DNA from 3 places in the Microbacterium oryzae genome. Region 1 is predicted to be linked to each of the others. Evidence: predicted binding sites of a transcription regulator. Region 1 holds the regulator's gene; each other region holds the start of a gene.
The links. Region 1 encodes HspR, which represses chaperone genes until heat shock. Its sites were predicted from a motif close to AAGTTGAGTCNNNNNGACTCAACTT; they were not measured.
Positions count from the first base shown of each region.

Region 2: the regulator HspR is predicted to act here: its motif matches at 1,599-1,623, upstream of D7D94_RS00615 (ATP-dependent Clp protease ATP-binding subunit).
Region 3: the regulator HspR is predicted to act here: its motif matches at 2,487-2,511, upstream of D7D94_RS10470 (Hsp20/alpha crystallin family protein).

Region 1 covers NZ_CP032550.1:2,087,351-2,093,846, forward strand. Annotated here, with positions in the region: gene D7D94_RS09735 (tripartite tricarboxylate transporter TctB family protein) at 1-487, opposite strand, end outside; gene D7D94_RS09740 (Bug family tripartite tricarboxylate transporter substrate binding protein) at 487-1,446, opposite strand; gene D7D94_RS09745 (GntR family transcriptional regulator) at 1,542-2,204, opposite strand; gene D7D94_RS09750 (heat shock protein transcriptional repressor HspR) at 2,280-2,723, opposite strand; gene D7D94_RS09755 (DnaJ C-terminal domain-containing protein) at 2,741-3,724, opposite strand; gene D7D94_RS09760 (nucleotide exchange factor GrpE) at 3,803-4,420, opposite strand; gene dnaK (molecular chaperone DnaK) at 4,420-6,279, opposite strand.
Region 2 covers NZ_CP032550.1:136,137-142,632, forward strand. Annotated here, with positions in the region: gene D7D94_RS00600 (hypothetical protein) at 1-796, opposite strand, end outside; gene D7D94_RS00605 (helix-turn-helix domain-containing protein) at 793-1,002, opposite strand; gene D7D94_RS00610 (DUF2975 domain-containing protein) at 1,003-1,488, opposite strand; gene D7D94_RS00615 (ATP-dependent Clp protease ATP-binding subunit) at 1,669-4,191, shown strand; gene D7D94_RS00620 (sulfite exporter TauE/SafE family protein) at 4,243-4,992, opposite strand; gene D7D94_RS00625 (NYN domain-containing protein) at 4,992-6,071, opposite strand; gene D7D94_RS00630 (rhamnogalacturonan lyase) at 6,270-6,496, shown strand, end outside.
Region 3 covers NZ_CP032550.1:2,228,422-2,234,917, forward strand. Annotated here, with positions in the region: gene D7D94_RS10460 (NAD(P)-dependent alcohol dehydrogenase) at 1-834, opposite strand, end outside; gene D7D94_RS10465 (DUF7059 domain-containing protein) at 873-2,396, opposite strand; gene D7D94_RS10470 (Hsp20/alpha crystallin family protein) at 2,550-2,981, shown strand; gene galK (galactokinase) at 3,040-4,266, opposite strand; gene galT (galactose-1-phosphate uridylyltransferase) at 4,263-5,411, opposite strand; gene D7D94_RS10485 (LacI family DNA-binding transcriptional regulator) at 5,495-6,478, shown strand.

The DNA.
Region 1 (6,496 bases):
CGACGTAGATGAAGGCCGTGATGGCGAGGGGATAGACGATGAGCCCGATCCAGCGCCGCTGCCCGAAGACGAGCATGAGCACGAAGAGGTACAGGGCGGCGACGATCGGGAAGAGCTCGATCCGGTAGCCGAAGGCGATGACATCGCCCACCGACCACAGCGCGATGAACGCGGCCGAGACGACGAGGGCCAGCGTCGCGCGCAGCCAGCCGCCGGGCGAGACGCGCTCGAGGTCGTCGCGCGTGGCGGGCGGGCGGGTGACGGCGATGGCGAGGAGGGCGATGGCGACGGCCACCGCCGCGACCCCCAGCACGATGGGCCAGCTGCGGGCGTCCATGCCGCCTGCGGACTCGCGGCGCAGCTCGATCTGCGTCGCCAGCGCGAGGTAGACGGCGGATCCCGCCAGTGCGAGCACGGCGAAGGCGACCTCGAGCGCCCGAGACGGGCGCGGAGGGGCGCCCGTCTCGATGTCGACGGACGAGCTCATCAGCCCAGCAGCTCCTGGAACTGCGTGAACTGGTCCTCCACGAACGTCGTGAACTCGGCGGAGTCGCGGTAGACGACGAGGTTGCCCGCGTTCTTCTGGAAGTCCTGGTACGTGTCGCTCTCGACGGCTTCGGCGATCGCGGCCTCGAGCGTGTCGTGCACGTCGCCCGGGAGACCGGCGGGGGCGTAGATGCCGCCCCAGCCGCCGAACTCGACGTCCTCGCCGACGGCCTCGGAGACGGTCGGCACGTCGGGCAGGTCGGGGTGGCGCTCGTCGTGCATGATCGCGAGGATGCGCACGGAGTCCTCCTGCGCGAGGGCCTCGCCCACGCCGGAGACGGCCGCGACGACCTCTCCCGACGCCGCGGCGCTGACCGCGGTCGCACCGCCGTCGTAGGGCACCGGCTGGAATTCCGCTCCGACGGCCTCGCCGAGGCCGAGGGTCGCCGCCTCCCAGATGGAGCCGGCTCCCGAGTTCGAGACGGTGACCGCGCCCGACTCGGCCTGCGCGACGAGGTCCTCCAGCGACTGGATGTCGCTGTCGGCGCTCACCGAGATGACACCGGGGGCGAGCATGATCTGTCCGAGGAGGTCGTAGTTCTCCGGCAGCACGTCGGCGTTCTGCGTGGTGTTCAGCATGGAGATCTCGACGGGGCCGAAGCCGATGACGTAGCCGTCCGGCTCCTGCTCGGCGACGTACTCCATGGCGAGCGCACCCGAGGCGCCGGGCATGTTCTCGGGGATGACGCTCACGTCGAGGATTCCCTCGAGCTCGGTCGCCAGAGCGCGCGAGGAGAGGTCGGAGCCGCCGCCCGCGTCGGCCTGGATGATGAGGCGGATGTCCTTCTCCGGGTACGAGGAGGCCTCCCCCTCTTCGGCGACGGGGGTGCAGGCGGCGAGCGCCACGGCGGTGAGGCCGGCGCCGGCGATTGCTGCGGCGAAACGGATGGGGCGGGGCATCGTTGCTCCTCTCGGTGCGATCCCGAACGGCGATGTCGGGCGAGACGAGCATGACACGTTTACTGTTAACAGTCAACGCTGGCCGTGCTGGCCGGTCAGGAACGACTGAGCAGCTCCAGGCGCATGCGGTCCTCGGCGCGCTTCAGATGGTCGACGAGCTCTCGCTCGAGCGCGCCGCGGTCCTCTCCCCGAACGAGGTCGTAGAGCCGACGATGCGCCTCGGCCGATTCGTGCAGGTCGTCGTCGTGATTGATGGTGACGTCGAGGAGGGCAGCGAACGTCGGCTCGTACTGGCGCCACGTCGCGAGCAGCCGCGGGTGCCGCGCCATCTCGTAAAAGAGGGAGTGGAATCGGACGTCGGCCCGCTGGAAAGCGGGATGGTCGCCCTCGTCGGCCGCCGCGGCCATCCGCTCGACGCAGTCGCGCATCGGCTGCCACGCCTCGTCGTCCCGCACCTCCGCCGCCCGGTTCACGGCGAGCCGCTCCAGAGCAGCGCGCAGACTGTACAGCTGCTCGACATCGTCGGCAGTGAGTCCGATGATGTAGATCCCGCGAGGGCGACGGACTTCGACGAGACCCTCGTAGCTCAGCTGCGATACGGCGTCGCGCACGGGGCCGCGGCTCACCTGGAACTCCTCGGCGACACCCTCCTCCGTGAGGCGGTCCCCCGGCCTCAGCTCGCCGCGCACGATGCGCTGGCGGATGATGTCGGCGACCTGCGCGCCGAGCGAGACCCCCCTGTCGACCTTGTCGCGCATCGCTCACTCCCTCGGTATTCGTTGACTGTCAACAGAATACCGCGAGAAGCCGCTCCCACCGGGAGAGATTCGCGCTCAGGACCCCGGACGAGGGCGCCAGAGGACGACGTCGGTCTGGCGACGCACGCGCGTTCCCGCGCGGAGCGTGACGACGGCGCCGTTCGCGCTGGTGGCGAAGACCCGCGCACCCGGGCGCTGCTCGCGCTCCTCCCGGAGCTCCTGCTCGAGCTCCCGCACCCGCCCGCGCAGCTCCTGCACCTCGTTCTCCATGTGCAGGATGCGCTCGATGACGGCCAGGCGGACGCCCTCCGTCGACAGCCGGGCGACCTCGCGCAGCTGCTCGATGTCGCGCACGGAGTAGCGGCGCGAGCCGCCGCGGGTGCGGCCGGGCACCACGAGCCCGATGCGGTCGTACTGGCGCAGGGTCTGCGGATGCATCGCGGCGAGCTCGGCCGCCGCCGCGATGGGGAAGATCGGCGCCTCGGGGTCGATCTGGGTGGGGTCGATGGGGACCGGCATGCTGCTCACCTCCTGAGCTACTGCTGGGCCTTGGCCATCATGTCCGCGCGCGGGTTCTCACGGGACTCCGCCTCGCGGTACGCCTCCAGCGCCTCGCGGGCGCGCTCGTCGAGATGCGCGGGGACGGCCACCTGCACTTCGGCGAGGAGATCGCCGGTGCCCTTGGACGTGACGATGCCGCGCCCCTTGACGCGCAGCACGCGACCGGACGGGGTGCCGGGGGCGACTCGCAGCTTGACGGTCTCGCCGCCCAGCGTCGGCACCTCGATGGTCGCGCCGAACACGGCCTCGGTGAAGGTGACCGGCACCGTCACGCGGACGTTCAGGCCCTCGCGGGTGAAGACGGGGTGCGGGCGGACAGCGACCTCGACGACGACGTCGCCGTTCTCGCCGCCGTCCGGCGACGGCCGGCCGCGGCCGCGCAGGCGGATCTTCTGCCCGTCCGCGACGCCGGCGGGAACCTTCACCTTGAAGGGCCTGCCGTCCTCGCCCTGGAGGGTGATGGTCTCGCCGCGCGCGGCGGTGGTGAAGTCGAGGGTCGTGCGCGCGCGCACGTCGGCGCCGCGCGACGGGCCGCCGAAGCCGCGGTATCCACCGGTCGACTGTCCGAACCGCCCGGAGCCGAAGCCGGGGCCGCCGCCGCCGGAGAACATGGAGAAGATGTCGTCGAAGTCACCCGGCGTGGAGGTGCGCTGCTGCGTGAACCGGCTGAAGACGTCGTCGAAGCCGCCGCCGCCGCCTCCGGGAGCCGTGAAGCGCGCACCGGATCCCATGGCGCGCAGCTCGTCGTACTCCTTGCGCTGCTCGGCGTCGGAGAGCACCGAGTACGCCTCGCTGATCTCCTTGAACTTCGCCTCGGCGGCCGCGTCGCCCGGGTTGGAGTCGGGGTGGTACGTGCGGGCGAGCTTGCGGTACGTCTTCTTGAGCTCGGCCTCGCTCACGCCCTTGTCGACGCCGAGGACCTTGTAGAAGTCCTTGTCGAACCAGTCCTGACTGGCCATCTGCACCTTCTTCGCGGGTTGGTTCTGCGACGTGAGGGGAGGGAGGACGGCCGGCCCCCGCAGGGGCCGGCCATCGACTCACTCCGCGGGGACGGCGACGACGACCTTCGCCGGCCGCAGCTCCACGTCGCCCAGTCGGTAGCCGACCTCGACGACCTCGAGGATCGTGCTCTCGGTCGCGCCGGGGACGGGCTGCTGGAAGATCGCCTCGTGACGCTGCGGGTCGAACTCCTCGCCGGCCGCGCCGTAGGCGACGACGCCGAGCCGCTCGGCGACCGCGCGGAGCTTGGCCCCGACGGCGGAGAACGGGCTGCCCTCGCCGAGGTCGCCGTGCTTCTCGGCGCGGTCGAGGTCGTCGAGCACCGGCAGGAGACCCTTCACGGCCTCCCCGCGCGCTCGCGCGATCTCGATCTCGCGCTGCTCCTCGGTGCGCCGGCGGTAGTTGGCGTACTCCGCCTGCAGACGCTTGAGGTCGTGCAGCAGCTGCGTCTCGTAGTCGCTCTTCTCGGCCTCGGCGGCCTCGTCGGTCTGCTCGGCGCCCAGGATGTCGTCGACCGTCAGGCCGTCGCCATCCGCGGCCTCAGCCGGCTGCGCCGCGGGGTCGGCGGCATCTGCCGCCGACCCCTCGGCGTCCGGCTGGACCTCGGCGCCGTCGGGCTGCTCGCCCTGGGGCTCCTCGAAGTCCTTGTCCGTCATCAGCTCTTCTTCTCGTCCTCGTCGTCCACGACCTCGGCGTCGATGACGTCCTCATCCGCCGAGCCCTGCTCGCCGGTCGGGGCGTCCTGCGGCGCCTGCTCCTGAGCGGCCTGACCCTGCTGGTAGATCGCCTCGCCGAGCTTGGTCTGGCTCTCGTTCAGCTTGTCGAACGCGGTCTTCACGGCGTCGTCGTCCTCGCCCGCGAGCGCGGTCTTCAGAGCGTCGACGTCGGCCTTGACCGAGTCCTTCACGTCGGCGGGGAGCTTGTCGTCGTTGTCGGCGATCAGCTTCTCGATCGAGTACGCGAGCGTCTCGGCCTGGTTGCGGACATCCGCGGCCTCGCGGCGCTTCTTGTCCTCGGCCGCGTGCTCCTCGGCGTCGCGGACCATCCGGTCGATGTCGTCCTTCGAGAGCGACGAGCCGCCCGTGATGGTCATCGACTGCTCCTTGCCCGTGCCCTTGTCCTTGGCGGACACGTGCACGATGCCGTTCGCGTCGATGTCGAAGGTGACCTCGACCTGCGGCACGCCGCGGGGAGCCGGCGCGATGCCGGTGAGCTCGAAGGTGCCCAGCGGCTTGTTGTCGCGGGTGAACTCGCGCTCGCCCTGGAAGACCTGGATGGCCACGGACGGCTGGTTGTCGTCTGCGGTCGTGAAGGTCTCGCTGCGCTTGGTCGGGATGGCCGTGTTGCGCTCGATGAGCTTGGTCATCACGCCGCCCTTGGTCTCGATGCCGAGGCTCAGCGGAGTGACGTCGATGAGGAGGACGTCCTTGCGCTCGCCCTTCAGCACGCCGGCCTGGATGGCGGCGCCGACGGCGACGACCTCATCCGGGTTGACGCCCTTGTTGGGCTCCTGGCCGGTCTCGCTCTTGACGAGCTCGCTGACGGCCGGCATGCGGGTCGAGCCACCGACGAGGACGACGTGCGCGATGTCGGACACCTTGATGCCGGCCTCGCGGATGACGTCCTGGAAGGGCTTCTTGGTCCGCTCGAGGAGGTCCTTCGTGAGCTCCTCGAACTTCGCGCGCGAGATGTTCTCCGACAGCGACACCGGGCCGCTCTCCGTGAGCGACAGGTAGGGCAGGTTCACGCTCGTCGAGGTGGAACTGGAGAGCTCCTTCTTCGCCTGCTCCGCGGCCTCCTTGAGGCGCTGCAGGGCGATCTTGTCGCCCGAGACGTCGACACCGGTCGTGGCCTTGAACTGCTTGATGAGGTAGTCCACGACGCGCTGGTCCCAGTCGTCGCCGCCGAGGCGGTTGTCGCCGGCGGTCGCACGCACCTGGATGGTCGAGAAGTCCTCGTCCTTGCCCACCTCGAGGAGCGAGACGTCGAACGTGCCGCCACCGAGGTCGAAGACGAGGATGAGCTCGTCCTCCTTGCCCTTGTCCAGGCCGTACGCGAGAGCGGCGGCGGTGGGCTCGTTGATGATGCGGAGCACGTTGAGGCCCGCGATCTCGCCAGCCTCCTTCGTCGCCTGGCGCTCGGCGTCGTTGAAGTACGCGGGGACCGTGATGACGGCGTCGGTCACGGTGTCGCCGAGGTACTGCTCGGCGTCGCGCTTCAGCTTTTGGAGGATGCGCGCCGAGATCTCCTGCGGCGTGTAGTTCTTGCCGTCGACGCCGAAGCTCCAGTCGGTGCCCATGTGGCGCTTGACGGATGCGAGCGTGCGGTCGACGTTGGTGACGGCCTGGCGCTTGGCGGTCTCGCCGACGAGCACCTCGCCGTCCTTCGTGAACGCGACGACCGACGGGGTCGTGCGGAATCCCTCGGCGTTGGCGATGACCTTCGGCTCGCCGCCTTCGAGGACGGAGACGACCGAGTTCGTCGTCCCGAGGTCGATACCCACAGCACGTGCCATGTTGCTTCTCCTTCTGTCGCTGCCTGAAGTCCACGCGCGATGTTGAGTCGCGCTGACTCAAGCGTACGAGTCGAAAGCGGAGAAGTCAACGAACTTGATAGAGATCGGCTCAAGTTCCGCTCCTGTTCCCGCCGGAGACACCGATCCTCGTGGCATGAGCGCGCACGCGCCCCACGCGTAATACTGGGCTCAGGCGCGAACGCGCCGACGGAGGAGG
Region 2 (6,496 bases), 1.1 Mb from region 1:
CGAGCCATGTCGCGACGAGCAGCGCCCCGGGGACGCACAGGGCGAGGATCCACCCGAGGACGCCATCCGAGACCTCGACGCCGACAACGGCGAAGGAGCCGATCATGAGGGCGAGGAGCGCGCCGCCGCCGAGCGCGATGAGCGCGAGGAGGACGGCCACCTCACCGGAGAAGCGCGCGAACGCGATCCGGTCGCTCGGGCGCCGGCGGGTGGCGACGTACGCGACGCCGACGAGCGCCCAGAGGGCGACGGGCGCATGGATGGCCGCGAGCACCGCGGTGTCGCCGAAGGGCGCGAACGGGAAGAGCGCGGCGCAGAGGGCGACGAGCAGGTAGCCCGCCGCGATGACCACGACCGCGTCGCGGCCGGGGCGGCGCGTCCAGAGGAGGTAGGCGAGGAGGAACGGCGCGACGACGAGGGGGAACGTGCGCAGGAGCAGCGCGCCGTCGTCGGCGACGGGCGCGAGCGGTCCGCCGGGTGCGAGGAGCCACACCGCGCCCCTGGTCGCGAGGCCCGCCAGTGCGGCGAGGGCGAGGATGAGGCCGAGCCCCGCGCCGGCGGCGGCCCTCCGCGGCGAGCGCTCGCGCGCGATCTCGGCCTGCAGCGCGTCGAGATCTCTCACGCGGCGGAGGGCGACGAGGAACGCCTCGTCGAGGGCGAGACCGCGCTGCCGGAGGTCCGCCGTCTCCGCGCGAAGGCGCTCCTCGCGAGCGGCTTCGGCGGCGTCCGCGTCTGCTCCAGCGGCGCCCGCGGACTGCGATCGCCAGCGCCCGACGAGCGCGTCGAGGTCGCTCATGCCTCCGCCTCCCAGCGCAGCAGGTCGCCGGGCTGGCATTCCAGCGCCTCGCACAGGGCGTCGAGGGTCGTGAACCGGACGGCCTTCGCTCGCCCGTTCTTGAGCACCGCGAGGTTGGTGGGCGTGATCCCGATGCGCTCCGCGAGCGTGCCGACCGACATCTTGCGTCGCGCGAGCATCACGTCGATGTCCACGATGATCGGCACTCAGATCACCTCGCCGAGCTCGTCGCGGAGCGTTCGCGCCTCGTTCTCCCGGTCGATGGCCTGCTTCAGCAGCGCGCGCATGACCACGACGATGAGCGCGACGCCGCCGAGCACGAGGGCCGCGCCGCAGATGAGGCCGACGATGCCGGGTGCCGTCTCGCCCGGCGCGAGGACGACGGCGAGGGCGAAGGCGAGCACCGCCGACGCCGTCACCGCGCCGATGATCACGTCGACGTAGCGGAACGAGGATCGGGAGAAGATCGAGCCGCGCCGCACGCGGGTCAGCAGCTGCCAGATGCAGACGGCGGACACCTGCAGGGTGGCGATCCAGAGCACGGCGATCACGACCAGCGTGATGCGGCCCCAGAGAGCCTCGCTCTCGAGGTCCGCCCACAGCAGCGGCACGATGACGATCTGCACGACGAGCGAACCCGCCAGGGCCAGCGCGATCACGACGCGCAGGATGAGGATCGTGGCTCTGCTCACGGCGTCCCCCTTCGTTGAGTGACGAGAGAAATCTATCGATAAACGTTCGATCGGGCAAGACGCGTGCGCGCGGTGAAGCGGTCGGGAATACCCGAGGACGGTGGGCGTTCAACTTGACAGAGGTTGGCTCAACTTCCAGACTTGATACACAGTCACGCAACTTCAAGGAGATGTCGGGACATGCCCGAGAACCACTTCCCCCAGGACGGGCCGAGCTCGTTCGACGAGTTCCTCGCGCGCTATCTGCAGGGCGAGCGTGCTCGCGCCAGCCGCTCGATCGACCTCAGCCGCTTCCTCAGCGCGCGCACGCAGGAGCTCCTCCAGCGCGCCGGCCGCTACGCCCTCGGCCGCGGCCAGCTCGAACTCGACGCGCTCCACGTGCTGCGTGTGCTCGTCGACGACGCGGCGGTCGCCGACGCCATCACGCGCATCGGCGGCGATCCCGCCGCCATCGGCCAGGCGGCGGAGGAGCGGCTGCCGAGCGCGGGCGCCGCGGCCGACGTCGACGGCGCCGCCGTCACGCAGGCCGTGCAGCGCGCGCTCTTCCACGCCTTCCAGGTCGCGCGCTCGTCGGGATCCACCTACGTCGATCCCGAGCACCTCTTCTTCGCGCTCGTGCTCGCGCAGGACACCCCCGCGGGTCAGATCCTCGCCCGGTCGGGCGTCACCGCCGAGGCGCTCACGCAGGGCGCGCGCGAGGGCGTCGCGCCGCAGCCTGCGGCTGCGCCCGAGGCGCGGCCCCAGGGCGGCGCCTCGATGCTGGAGAAGTACGGCACCGACCTCACGGCGCTCGCACGCGGGGGAGAGCTCGACCCCGTCATCGGGCGCGCCGAGGAGATCGAGCAGACCATCGAGATCCTCTCGCGCCGCACGAAGAACAACCCCGTGCTCGTCGGCGAGGCGGGCGTCGGCAAGACCGCCATCGTGGAGGGGCTCGCGTCCGCCATCGTGGCCGGCACCGTTCCCGAGCAGCTGCGCGACCGGCGCGTCATCGCCCTCGACCTGCCGGCGATGCTCGCCGGCACCCGCTACCGCGGAGACTTCGAGGAGCGGCTCACCAAGACGATGGAGGAGGTCGCCGAGGAGAAGGGCCGTCTCATCCTCTTCATCGACGAGATCCACACCCTCGTCGGGGCGGGCGGCAGCGGCGATGGCGCCATGGACGCCGGCAACATCCTGAAGCCCCGTCTCGCCCGCGGAGACCTGCACCTCGTCGGCGCGACGACCCTCGCGGAGTACCGTGCGATCGAGAAGGACGCCGCCCTCGAGCGGCGCTTCCAGCCGGTGCGCGTCGGCGAGCCCTCGGTGCCCGACGCCATCGCCATCCTCGAGGGGCTCCGGTCCGCGTACGAGGAGCATCACCGCGTCTCCTACACGGACGACGCCCTGCGCGCGGCCGTCGAGCTGAGCGACCGCTACCTGCCCGATCGCGTGCTGCCGGACAAGGCCATCGACCTCATCGACCAGGCCGGCGCTCGCGTGCGGCTGCGTCTGGGCGCGCCGGTCGACACGCAGGAGCTCGTCGCGAAGCTCGCCGAGCTCGAGGCCGAGAAGAACGCGGCGGTGTCCGCAGAGCACTACGAGGAGGCCTCCCGCATCCGCGACGAGATCGCCTCGGTCCAGGAGCGCCTCGCCGAGGCGACCTCGTCAGGCGGCGGGCGCGCCCTCGTGGACGAGCCCGAGATCGCGGCCGTGATCAGTCGCGCCACCGGCATCCCCGTCAACCGGCTCACCGAGAGCGAGCGCGAGCGGCTGGCCGGGCTCGAGAGCGAGCTGCACGCGCGGGTCGTCGGCCAGGACGACGCGGTGACCGCCGTGGCGAAGGCCGTCCGCCGCAGCCGCACCGGCATGGGCGACGCGCATCGCCCCGTCGGCTCGTTCCTGTTCCTCGGCCCCACCGGCGTGGGCAAGACCGAGCTCGCGAAGGCGCTCGCCGCGAGCCTCTTCGACGACGAGACCGCGGTCATCCGCTTCGACATGAGCGAGTTCGGCGAGCGGCACACCGTCTCGCGGCTGGTCGGCGCCCCTCCGGGATACGTCGGCTACGACGAGGCCGGGCAGCTCACCGAGCGCGTGCGCCGCAACCCGTACTCGATCGTCCTCTTCGACGAGATCGAGAAGGCGCACCCGGACGTGTTCAACCTGCTGCTGCAGGTGCTCGACGACGGGCGCCTCACGGACGGACAGGGGCGGACGGTCGACTTCCGCAACACGGTCGTCGTGATGACGTCGAACCTGGGCTCGGAGTTCCTCACCTCCCGCTCGGGAGCCATCGGCTTCTCGGCATCGGGTCGCGAGTACGACGAGAAGGACCTGCGCGACCGCGTGATGGGGCGGCTGCGCGAGTCGATGCGGCCCGAGTTCCTCAACCGCATCGACGAGATCGTCCTGTTCCGCAAGCTCGACGAGAGCCAGCTCGCGCAGATCGTGGGCCTGCTGCTGGGCGCGACGCGCGAGCGGCTCGCGCGCCGCGAGGTGACGCTCGAGGTGACCGACGCTGCGGTGGCGTGGCTCGCCCGCAACGGCCACGAGCCGGAGTTCGGCGCCCGGCCGCTGCGCCGGCTCATCCAGCGCGAGGTGGACGACCGCATCGCCGACCTCTTCGTCGCCGGCGAGCTCGCCGACGGCGGGGCGGTGACGGTGGACGCGGGCGACGACGCGCTGATCGTGCGCGCCGAGCGGATGGCGGTGGCCGCGATCTGAGATCGCGTGACGACGACGAGGGGCGGGCTCGACGGCTCGCCCCTCGTCGTGTCAGACGAGCAGGTAGAGCGCCCCGACCACCGTCAGCACGATGACGACGCGGTCGAACACGCGCTGATCCATCCGCGCCACGAGGCGGCGGCCGGCGAACGCGCCGAGCACCACGCCGGGCGCGAGGATGAGGTCCATCAGCAGCGACGAGGGCGTGATGATGCCGAGCCCGATGGAGAACGGCAGCTTGGCGATGTTGATGATCGCGAAGAACCACGCCGAGGTTCCCAGGAACGCCTTCACCGGGAACTTCACCGCGAGGAAGTACATCGACATGACGGGCCCTGCCGCGTTGGCGACCATGGTGGCGAAGCCGCCGAGTCCGCCATAGGTCCACGCCGCGACGGTGCCCGAGCCGAAGGCGGCCTCCGTCTGCGACCGGTTCTGCACCGCGCGACGCCACAGCGTGACGGCCACGACCGCGAGCAGCAGGACCGCGATGGTCCGGCGCACCCACCCGTCGTCGGCGACCGCGAGGAAGCCCCAGCCCGCGACGAGCCCGAGCACCACGGCAGGGGCCATCCGCGCGATCACGCGCCAGTCGGCGTGGCGCCGGTAGGCGAGCAGCGCGAACATGTCGCCGAGGATGAGGAGGACGAGCAGCGCGCCCGTCGAGTCCTTCGCCGGGAGCACCGCGGCGAAGAGCGCGACGGCGAGCGTGCCGCCGCCGGGGACCGCCGTCTTCGAGAGCCCGACGACGATGGCGCCGAGCGCGAGGGCCGTCCAGACGAGCGGCGAGAGCTCGGCGATCACGCCTTCAGTCGCACGAGGCGCTCGTGCCCCGTCTCCTCGAGCTCCGCGAGGTGATCGCGGGACTTCAGGAAGTCCGAGAACGAGCGGTAGCCGAGCGCCTTCTCGCTGAAGGACGGGTCCATGCGGCGGATGTGCTGCTTGACCGCGGAGCTGTGCAGCCATCCCGCGTCGTCGCCCTTGCCCTGGCCGACCCGCAGCGCGCGCTCGAGGAGGCGGGACGCCGCCGCGTGCAGGTCCTCAGGCGGGGTCTCGTCGAACGCGAGGAACGTCTCCGGCTCCTCGGGAGCCTTCGCCTCCTCGGGGGCCTTCGCCTCCTCGGGGGCCTTCGCCTCCTCGGGGGCCTTCGCCTCCTCGATGAGCTTGGGCTTGGAGCCGCGGCGCGTCCGCGGCTTCGCCTTCGGCTCGGTCTCGTCCTTCGTCGCCGCGGCGACCTCCGGTGCGGCGTCCTTGCCCTCGTCCTTCGTCGCGGGCGCGTCGCCGGCCGACTTCGGGGCGTCCTTCTGGCCATCCGCCTTCTCCGGCGCCGCCTTCTCGTCGGACTTCGCCTTCTGCGCGGGCCGCGCGGGCAGCTGCACGCCGGGGAGCGAGTCGTACGGCTCGAACTCGTCGCAGGCCGCGGCGAGCGACTTCGCGGTCGAGCCCGCGACGCCCACGCCGACGAAGTACCGGCCGAGCCGGCGGCAGCGCTGCGCGAGCGGGACGTAGTCGGAGTCGCCGGCGACGATGACGACGTGGGTGAGGTCGGGGAGGCGGAACATGTCCTCGACCGCGTCGACGGCCAGGCGGATGTCCGCGCCGTTCTTCGCGTAGGCGGCCGCGGGGAAGAGCTGCACGAGGTCGACCGCGCGCGCCACCAGCTGCTGCCGGTAGATCGCGTTGACGGGCGCGGACCAGTCGGCGTAGGCGCGCGTGAGCACGAGGGTGCCGTACGACGCGGCGTAGTCGATGATGGCGCCGACGTCGACGGTCGCCCGAGCGAGGCGGTCGGCGATCTCCGGGTCGTGCGGGCTCTCGGCGATGCGCGAGCGGTCGCGGCTGTACGAGTTCCGCCCGTGCACGCGGTCGTACCAGGACATCACGATGTTGTCGAAGTCGAGGTAGACGGCCACGCGGCCGTCGTCATGGCTCTCGGGCACGGGCGCTCCTCGGGAGAATCGGATGGGACTCTTCGAGGGTAGTGCCGTTGCCTGGACGGGCCGATGCGGCTACCGTGGCGGTGCACAAGGAAAGCGCTTACTGAGTGTGAGCGCCATCGACGACGATGAGAGGCCCGCGTGAACCATTCGAAGAAGAGAGCCGTCGCCCGCGCGGCGAGCGGGGCGCTTGCCGCCGTGCTCGTCGTGGGACTCCCGGGAGTCGCCGCGCACGCGGCGCAGCCGTCCGCGGATGCCGGCTCCGGCCATCCGCAGCTCGAGCGGCTCGACCGCGGTCTCGTCGCCGCGACGACCGACGAGGGCGTCTTCCTCAGCTGGCGCCTCCTCGCCGAGGAGACGACCGGCGC
Region 3 (6,496 bases), 140 kb from region 1:
CTCCGTCACGCCGCCTGCGATGCCGACGACCGTGAGCCGCCCCATCTGGGCCATCGAGGCCTGCGCGGTCTTGATGGTCGGCGTCGCTCCGACGAAGTCGAAGGCGGCGTCCACTCCGCGGCCGCCAGTGATCTCGCGGATGCGCTCGACCTGACCCTCGCCGCCGGCCACCGTGATCGCGCCGTTCGCCTCCGCACGCCGCATGGCGTCTTCCTTCATGTCGGTCGCGATCACCGTCGCGCCGGTGAGCGCGGTGAGGATCTGCACCGCGATCTGCCCGAGGCCCCCGAGGCCGATCACGAGGGCGAATCGACCGCCCCCGGAGAGGTTGGGGAGGGAGTTCTTGATGGCGTGGTACGGGGTGAGAGCGGCGTCGCTGAGCGGCGCAGCGTCGACCGGGTCCGCATCGCCGAGGGGCACGAGGTTGCGCGCGGGCACGACGACGTACTCGGCCATCCCGCCATCGCGCCCAATCCCCGTCGCGAGGTACGGCATGGTCGCTGCGTTCTCGCAATACGTGTCCTGGCCGCGCGAGCACGCCTTGCAGTGGCCACAGCCGATCGGACCGTACACGAGGTGCGCCTCGCCCTGCGCGAAGCCTTCGACGCCGGGGCCGACCTCCTCGACCCATCCCGACACCTCGTGCCCGAGGACGAAGGGAGGGTTCTGCGCGCCCGGGGCGCCCTCGTCGAACTCGTTGTAGATGGCGACGTCGGAGTGGCACGCGCCGGAGCCGGCCACCTTCAGCAGCACCTCACCGGCGCCGGGCACCGGCTTCTCGACCTCCGTGAGCGAAGGGAATGTGTGGAACTTCTCGAAGACGACTGCTCGCATACCGAAAGGCTACGCCTGTCGAAGAACGCGGGACTCGCTCAGGCCGGAGCGAGGAAGCCGTCGAGCACGAGCTCGCGCACGGAGGGCAGGAGCGCGGTCCGCAGTGCCGCCTCGTCCACCTCCAGCAGCTGCGCGAGCGCGGCGACGATCTGCCCCAGTGACAGTTCGCCGTCGCTCGCGCCGACCAGCGCGGCCAGCGCGGGATCGGCCTGGACCGAGCGGCCGAATCCGCCGCCCTGCCGCAGCTCGATCACGCTGGGGTCGGCCGCGCCCGGCAGGTGGTGCCGCGACTCCGTCACGTCGGACGCCGTCTTCAGGTGCAGGGCGAGCAGCGCGTGGTCGTCGAGTGCGGCCACGCGGTCGTGCGCGGCCAGGACCGCGGCCAGGTGCGACCCCAGCGCGCCCTCTGACGGGATGGCCTGCGTCACCCGCTCGTAGCGCGCGAGGGTCGGCGCGCTCTCGGCTCGCCGCAGCAGGACGTAGCCGAAGCCGATGGCGCTGACCTTCCGCTCGGCGAAGTCGTCGAGCCATGCGTCGAGCAGGCGGTCGTGCTCGGGCGAGCCGGGAATCGTGCCGCCGTCTCTGATCCACATCTCGGCATACGCGATCGGGTCGAGCTCCTCGCGCTCGACGATCCAGGCGTCGAGAGGGATACCGGCGGACTCCACCCAGCCGCGCAGTCGGTCGAGTCCGTCGACGCCGGCGCGCGTCTCCCAGTTGCCCAGGAACTGCGCGACTCCGCCGGGAGCGAGATGAGCGCCCACGCCCTCGACCACGCTCTGCATGAGCGCATCGCCGACGAGCCCGCCGTCGCGGTACTCGTACTCGGGAACGCCCTGCACGCGCGGCGTGATGACGAACGGCGGGTTCGAGACGATGCGCTCGAAGGTCTCCCCGGCGACCGGCTCGAACAGCGATCCGCGACGCGTCTCGATCGCGCCCGTTCCCGCGAGCGCCGCGTTCAGATCCGTGAAGCGGAGCGCGCGCTCGGAGATGTCGGTGGCGACGACCCGGTCCGCGTAGCGGCACGCGCGCAGAGCCTGCACCCCGCAGCCGGTGCCGAGGTCGAGCAGGGAGGCGGCGGATGCGGGCAGCTGCAGCCCCGCCAGGGTGAGCGATGCTCCGCCCGCGCCGAGCACGTGGTCCTCGGCGAGCGCGCCGCCGCCCAGGGCGATCTCGTCGAGGTCGCTGGCGAGCAGCCACTCCCCGGGGCCGCGATCATCATGGAACGACTGCGGGCGGAGGACGGCGCGCGGCGTGACGACATCGGCGTCCAGCGTGGCGAGTCCGAGGTCGGCCAGCCCGCGGGCGCCGACGCGCGGAAGCGCTCGGTCGACGTCGGCGACCGGCTGCGCGACGCCGAAGATGAGCACCCGTGCGAGCACGGCGAGCGCGTCGTCGCGGTCTCGGATGGCGCGGAGGGCCGGGGCGCGCAGGCTGCGGCCGATCGCGTCATCCGCTGCCACTCCCCACATCGCGCGCAACGCCTCCGAGCGGAAGCGCGCGGCCGCGAGGTCGGCGGCGAGGTCGCGGGCGAGGGGGAGGTCGGGATGCGAGGTCACCCGCCCATTCAACCGCCTCCACCCTCAAGCGATCTCGAAGCGAGCTCTCAGCGCACTTTTAGCACTCTTCCCATGAGAGTGCTAAAACTGAAGTTGAGTCAGCAAGACTCAAGAAACATCCGGACACCGCCGAGCAGAGGGAGGACGATCACCATGGCGATGTTCTTCGATCCGTTCCGGGAGTTCGACCGCATGGCCGACCAGCTCATGGACCGTCAGGCGCCGCGGCTCATGCCGATGGACCTGTACCGGGAAGGCGACCACTACGTCCTGAGCGCCGACCTGCCGGGCATCGACCCCGGGAGCGTGGACATCGATGTCGACGGGCAGCTCCTGACCATCCGCGCGCAGCGCACCGGCCGGGGCGGCGAGGGCGTGAAGTGGATCACGCGCGAGCGCTCCACCGGCTCGTTCCTGCGGCAGCTGAACCTCGGTCAGGGCATCGACACGGAGGGCATCACGGCGACGTATGAGAACGGCGTGATGAGCGTGCTCATCCCGATCAGCGAGAAGGCCAAGCCGCGCAAGATCGAGGTGCAGCAGTCGGGCGAGGGCGCGCAGACGCTCACGCAGATCACCTCCTGATCCCGCAGACCGGAGAAGGGCCGAGGCCGGTGGCGTCGGCCCTTCTTCCTGCGCGGGGTCAGACGTCGCGGCGCGCGCCCTCCGACGGCGTCACCGTGAAGGTGTGCGGCGCGGTGAAGCCGCGCTCGGCGAACGCCTCCTCGACCGCGCGCGAGACGACGTCGAGGCTGTCGGCCTCCACGAGCGCGATCGCCGCTCCGCCGAACCCGCCGCCCGTCATGCGCGCACCGAGCGCGCCGGCGCCGAGAGCCGCATCGACGGCGGTGTCGAGCTCGGCGACCGAGATCTCGAAGTCGTCGCGCATCGAGGCGTGCGACGCGACGAGGAGCTCGCCGATCGCCAGCGGCCCCGCCGCCCGCAGGGCCTCGACGGTGTCGAGCACGCGCTGGTTCTCCGTGACGATGTGGCGCACGCGCCGGAACGTCACGTCATCGAGCGCCTCCTCCGCGCGGGGCAGGTCCGCGACGGACAGATCCCGCAGCGACGGCACGCCCATCTCCGCGGCGCCCTTCTCGCACGACGCCCGGCGCTCCCGGTAGCCGCCCGTCGAGTGCGCATGCTTCACGCGGGTGTCGATGACGAGGAGCGCGAGGCCGGTCGCCGTGAAGCCGAGGTCGACCGACGCGGTCTCGAGCGTTCGGCAGTCCAGGAACGTCGCCGCGTCCAGCCGGCCGAGGGTCGACGAGACCTGATCCATGATCCCGGTCGGCGCTCCGACGGCCTCGTTCTCGGCGGTGCGGCCGATCTTCGCGATCGACAGGCCGTCGAGGCCGAGCTCCCACAGGTCGTTCAGCGCAGAGGCGGTGGCCCCTTCGATTGCGGCGGAGGACGACAGCCCGGCGCCCACCGGCACGTCGGACGCGAGCGCGATGTCGAGCCCGGCGACCTCGGCCGCCGGCCGCCCGGTCGCGGCGAGCGCCGCCCACGCGACGCCGAGCGGGTACGCCGCCCACGCGACGCCGAGCGGGTACGCCGCCCATTCCGGCACCGTGCCCTCCGCCACCGCGTGCCCGGCCGGTCCGTCGAACGTCGCCGCCAGCGCGTCGAGCGACAGCGCGAAGGGCTGGCGATCCAGCGTCGAGATCACGCGCAGGGTGCGATCCGCACGGATGCCGACGGCGGCATACGTCCGGTGCTCGATCGCGAACGGCAGCACGAAGCCCTCGTTGTAGTCGGTGTGCTCGCCGATGAGGTTCGCCCGGCCCGGCGCCGACCAGACACCATCGGGTCGGCCGCGGCCGAACTCGCCGAAGAGCTGCTCGGCCTGCTCACGTGCCCCGGTCATGCGTTCACCGCCTCGCGCAGCCGATCTGCGGACTGCTCCGGCGGCACATCGCCGATCCACGCGCCCATGGCGGCCTCCGATCCGGCGAGGTACTTCAGCTTGTCCGCCGCGCGCCGCGGCGACGTCAGCTGCAGGTGCAGCCGCACGGTGTCGCGCGCGACGTCGACGGGCGCCTGATGCCAGGCGGCGATGTACGGCGTCGGGGTGTCGTAGAGACGGTCGACGCCGCGGAGAAGTCTGAGGTAGACGGACGCGAGCTCATCGCGCTCGGCCTCGGTCAGCGCGGCGAAGTCGGGAGCGTGCCGGCGCGGCGCGAGATGCACCTCGACGGGCCAGCGCGCCGCGAACGGCACGTACGCGATCCAGTGCTCGGCCTCGAGCACCACGCGCGGGCCCTCCTCCTCGAAGGCGATGATCCGCTCGAACAGGTCGGCGCCCTCGCGCTCGATCGCCGCGAGCAGCAGCTTGGTCCGCGGCGTGATGTAGGGATACGCGTAGATCTGGCCGTGCGGATGGTGCAGCGTCACGCCGATCTGCTCGCCCCGGTTCTCGAAGGGGAAGACCTGACGGATGCCCGGCAGGGCCGACAGCGCGGCGGTGCGGTCGGCCCACGCCTCAATGACGGTGCGCGCGCGGGTGACCGACTGCGTGCCGAACGAGCCCTCGCGCTCGGGGCTGAAGCAGACGACCTCGCAGCGGCCGACCGAAGTGCGACTGCGACCGAGGCCGGGGGCGTCGAGGTCCGCCAGGCCCTGCGGCGGGTCGACGGCGACCGGAGCGTCGCCAGTGGCGGCGTCGAGCGCGGGCCCGAACGACGGCGACTTGTTCTCGAAGACCGCGACGTCGTAGAGGTCGGGCACCTCCGAGGGGTTCGTCGGGCTCTGCGGCGCGAGCGGGTCGAGGTCGGCGGGCGGCAGGAACGCCCGGTTCTGCCGTGCGGCGGCGACCGAGATCCAGTCGCCCGTGAGCACGTCGCGGCGCATGGTGGCGGTCTCGGGGCGGCCGCCGAGCTCGCGCTCGTCCAGGCGCCGCGCGGCGGGCAGCGTCGTGCCGGGGTCGTCGTAGTAGATGAGCTCGCGCCCGTCCGCGAGGCGCGACACGCGCTTCACGACTCCGGCGCCCAGCGTCGTGGCCGGTGCCTCCATGGCTTCTCCTTACCGCGCGAAGCCGCGCGTGTTGACGTCAACATGAGGGTAGTGCAAAGTGGGTCGGAGGAGAAGGGAGCGCCATGCCTCAGGTCTCGGCGGCTGACGTCGCCCGGCTCGCCGGCGTCTCCGGACAGACCGTCTCGCGCGTGGCGAACGGCTCCCCCCGAGTGGATCCGACGACGCGGGCGCGCGTCGAGGCGGCCATGGCGCAGCTCGGCTACCGCCCCAACCGCTCGGCTCGCGCGCTGCGCACGGGCCGCACCGGCACGATCGGCGTCGTCGTGCGCACGCTCGCCTCGGTCGGCAACACCCGCATGCTCGAGGCGGTGACGGCCGCGGCGTCCGCTCGCGACCACGCGGTGCTCGTCGTCACGCTCTCCGCCGCCGACGACCGGGTCGCCGCCGATGCCGCCTTCGCCGCCCTGCGCGACCACGGGGTCGACGGCGCCGTGGTCCTCAACGAGGCGACCCCGACCATCCACGACGCCGCCGAGCCCGGCTTCCCGGTGGTCGCCGTCGACGCCGACGCGAGCGAGCGGTTCGCCGCCATCGCGTCGGACCACGCCGGCGGGGCGGCGAGCGCGACCGCGCACCTGCTCGCGCGAGGGCACCGCACGGTCCACCACATCGCCGGGCCGCGCGGGTCGCTCGCCGCACGTGAGCGCGAGCGCGGATGGCGGGAGGCGCTCGAGGCTGCGGGAGCGCCGGTTCCCGAGGTGCTGCGGGGCGACTGGACCGCGCAGACCGCGCGCGAGCTCGCCGACGGGCTCGTCCCGGACCTCGCCGTGACCGCCGTCTTCGCCGCCAACGACCAGATGGCGCTCGGCGCGCTGCACGCCGCGCATGCGGTCGGCCGGCACGACCTCGCCGTCGCCGGCTTCGACGACGTGGTGGACGCGGCGCACTACTGGCCGCCGCTCACCACCGTCGCGCAGGATTTCGAGGAGCTCGGGTCCGCGGCCATCCGACTGCTGCTGGGACTGCTGGACGGCGAGCCGACACCCCCGCACACGGTGGTGCCGACGCGGCTGATCGTGCGGGAGAGCTCCCGGCCGCCGCGCTGAGGCGACCGCTCGCCCGGC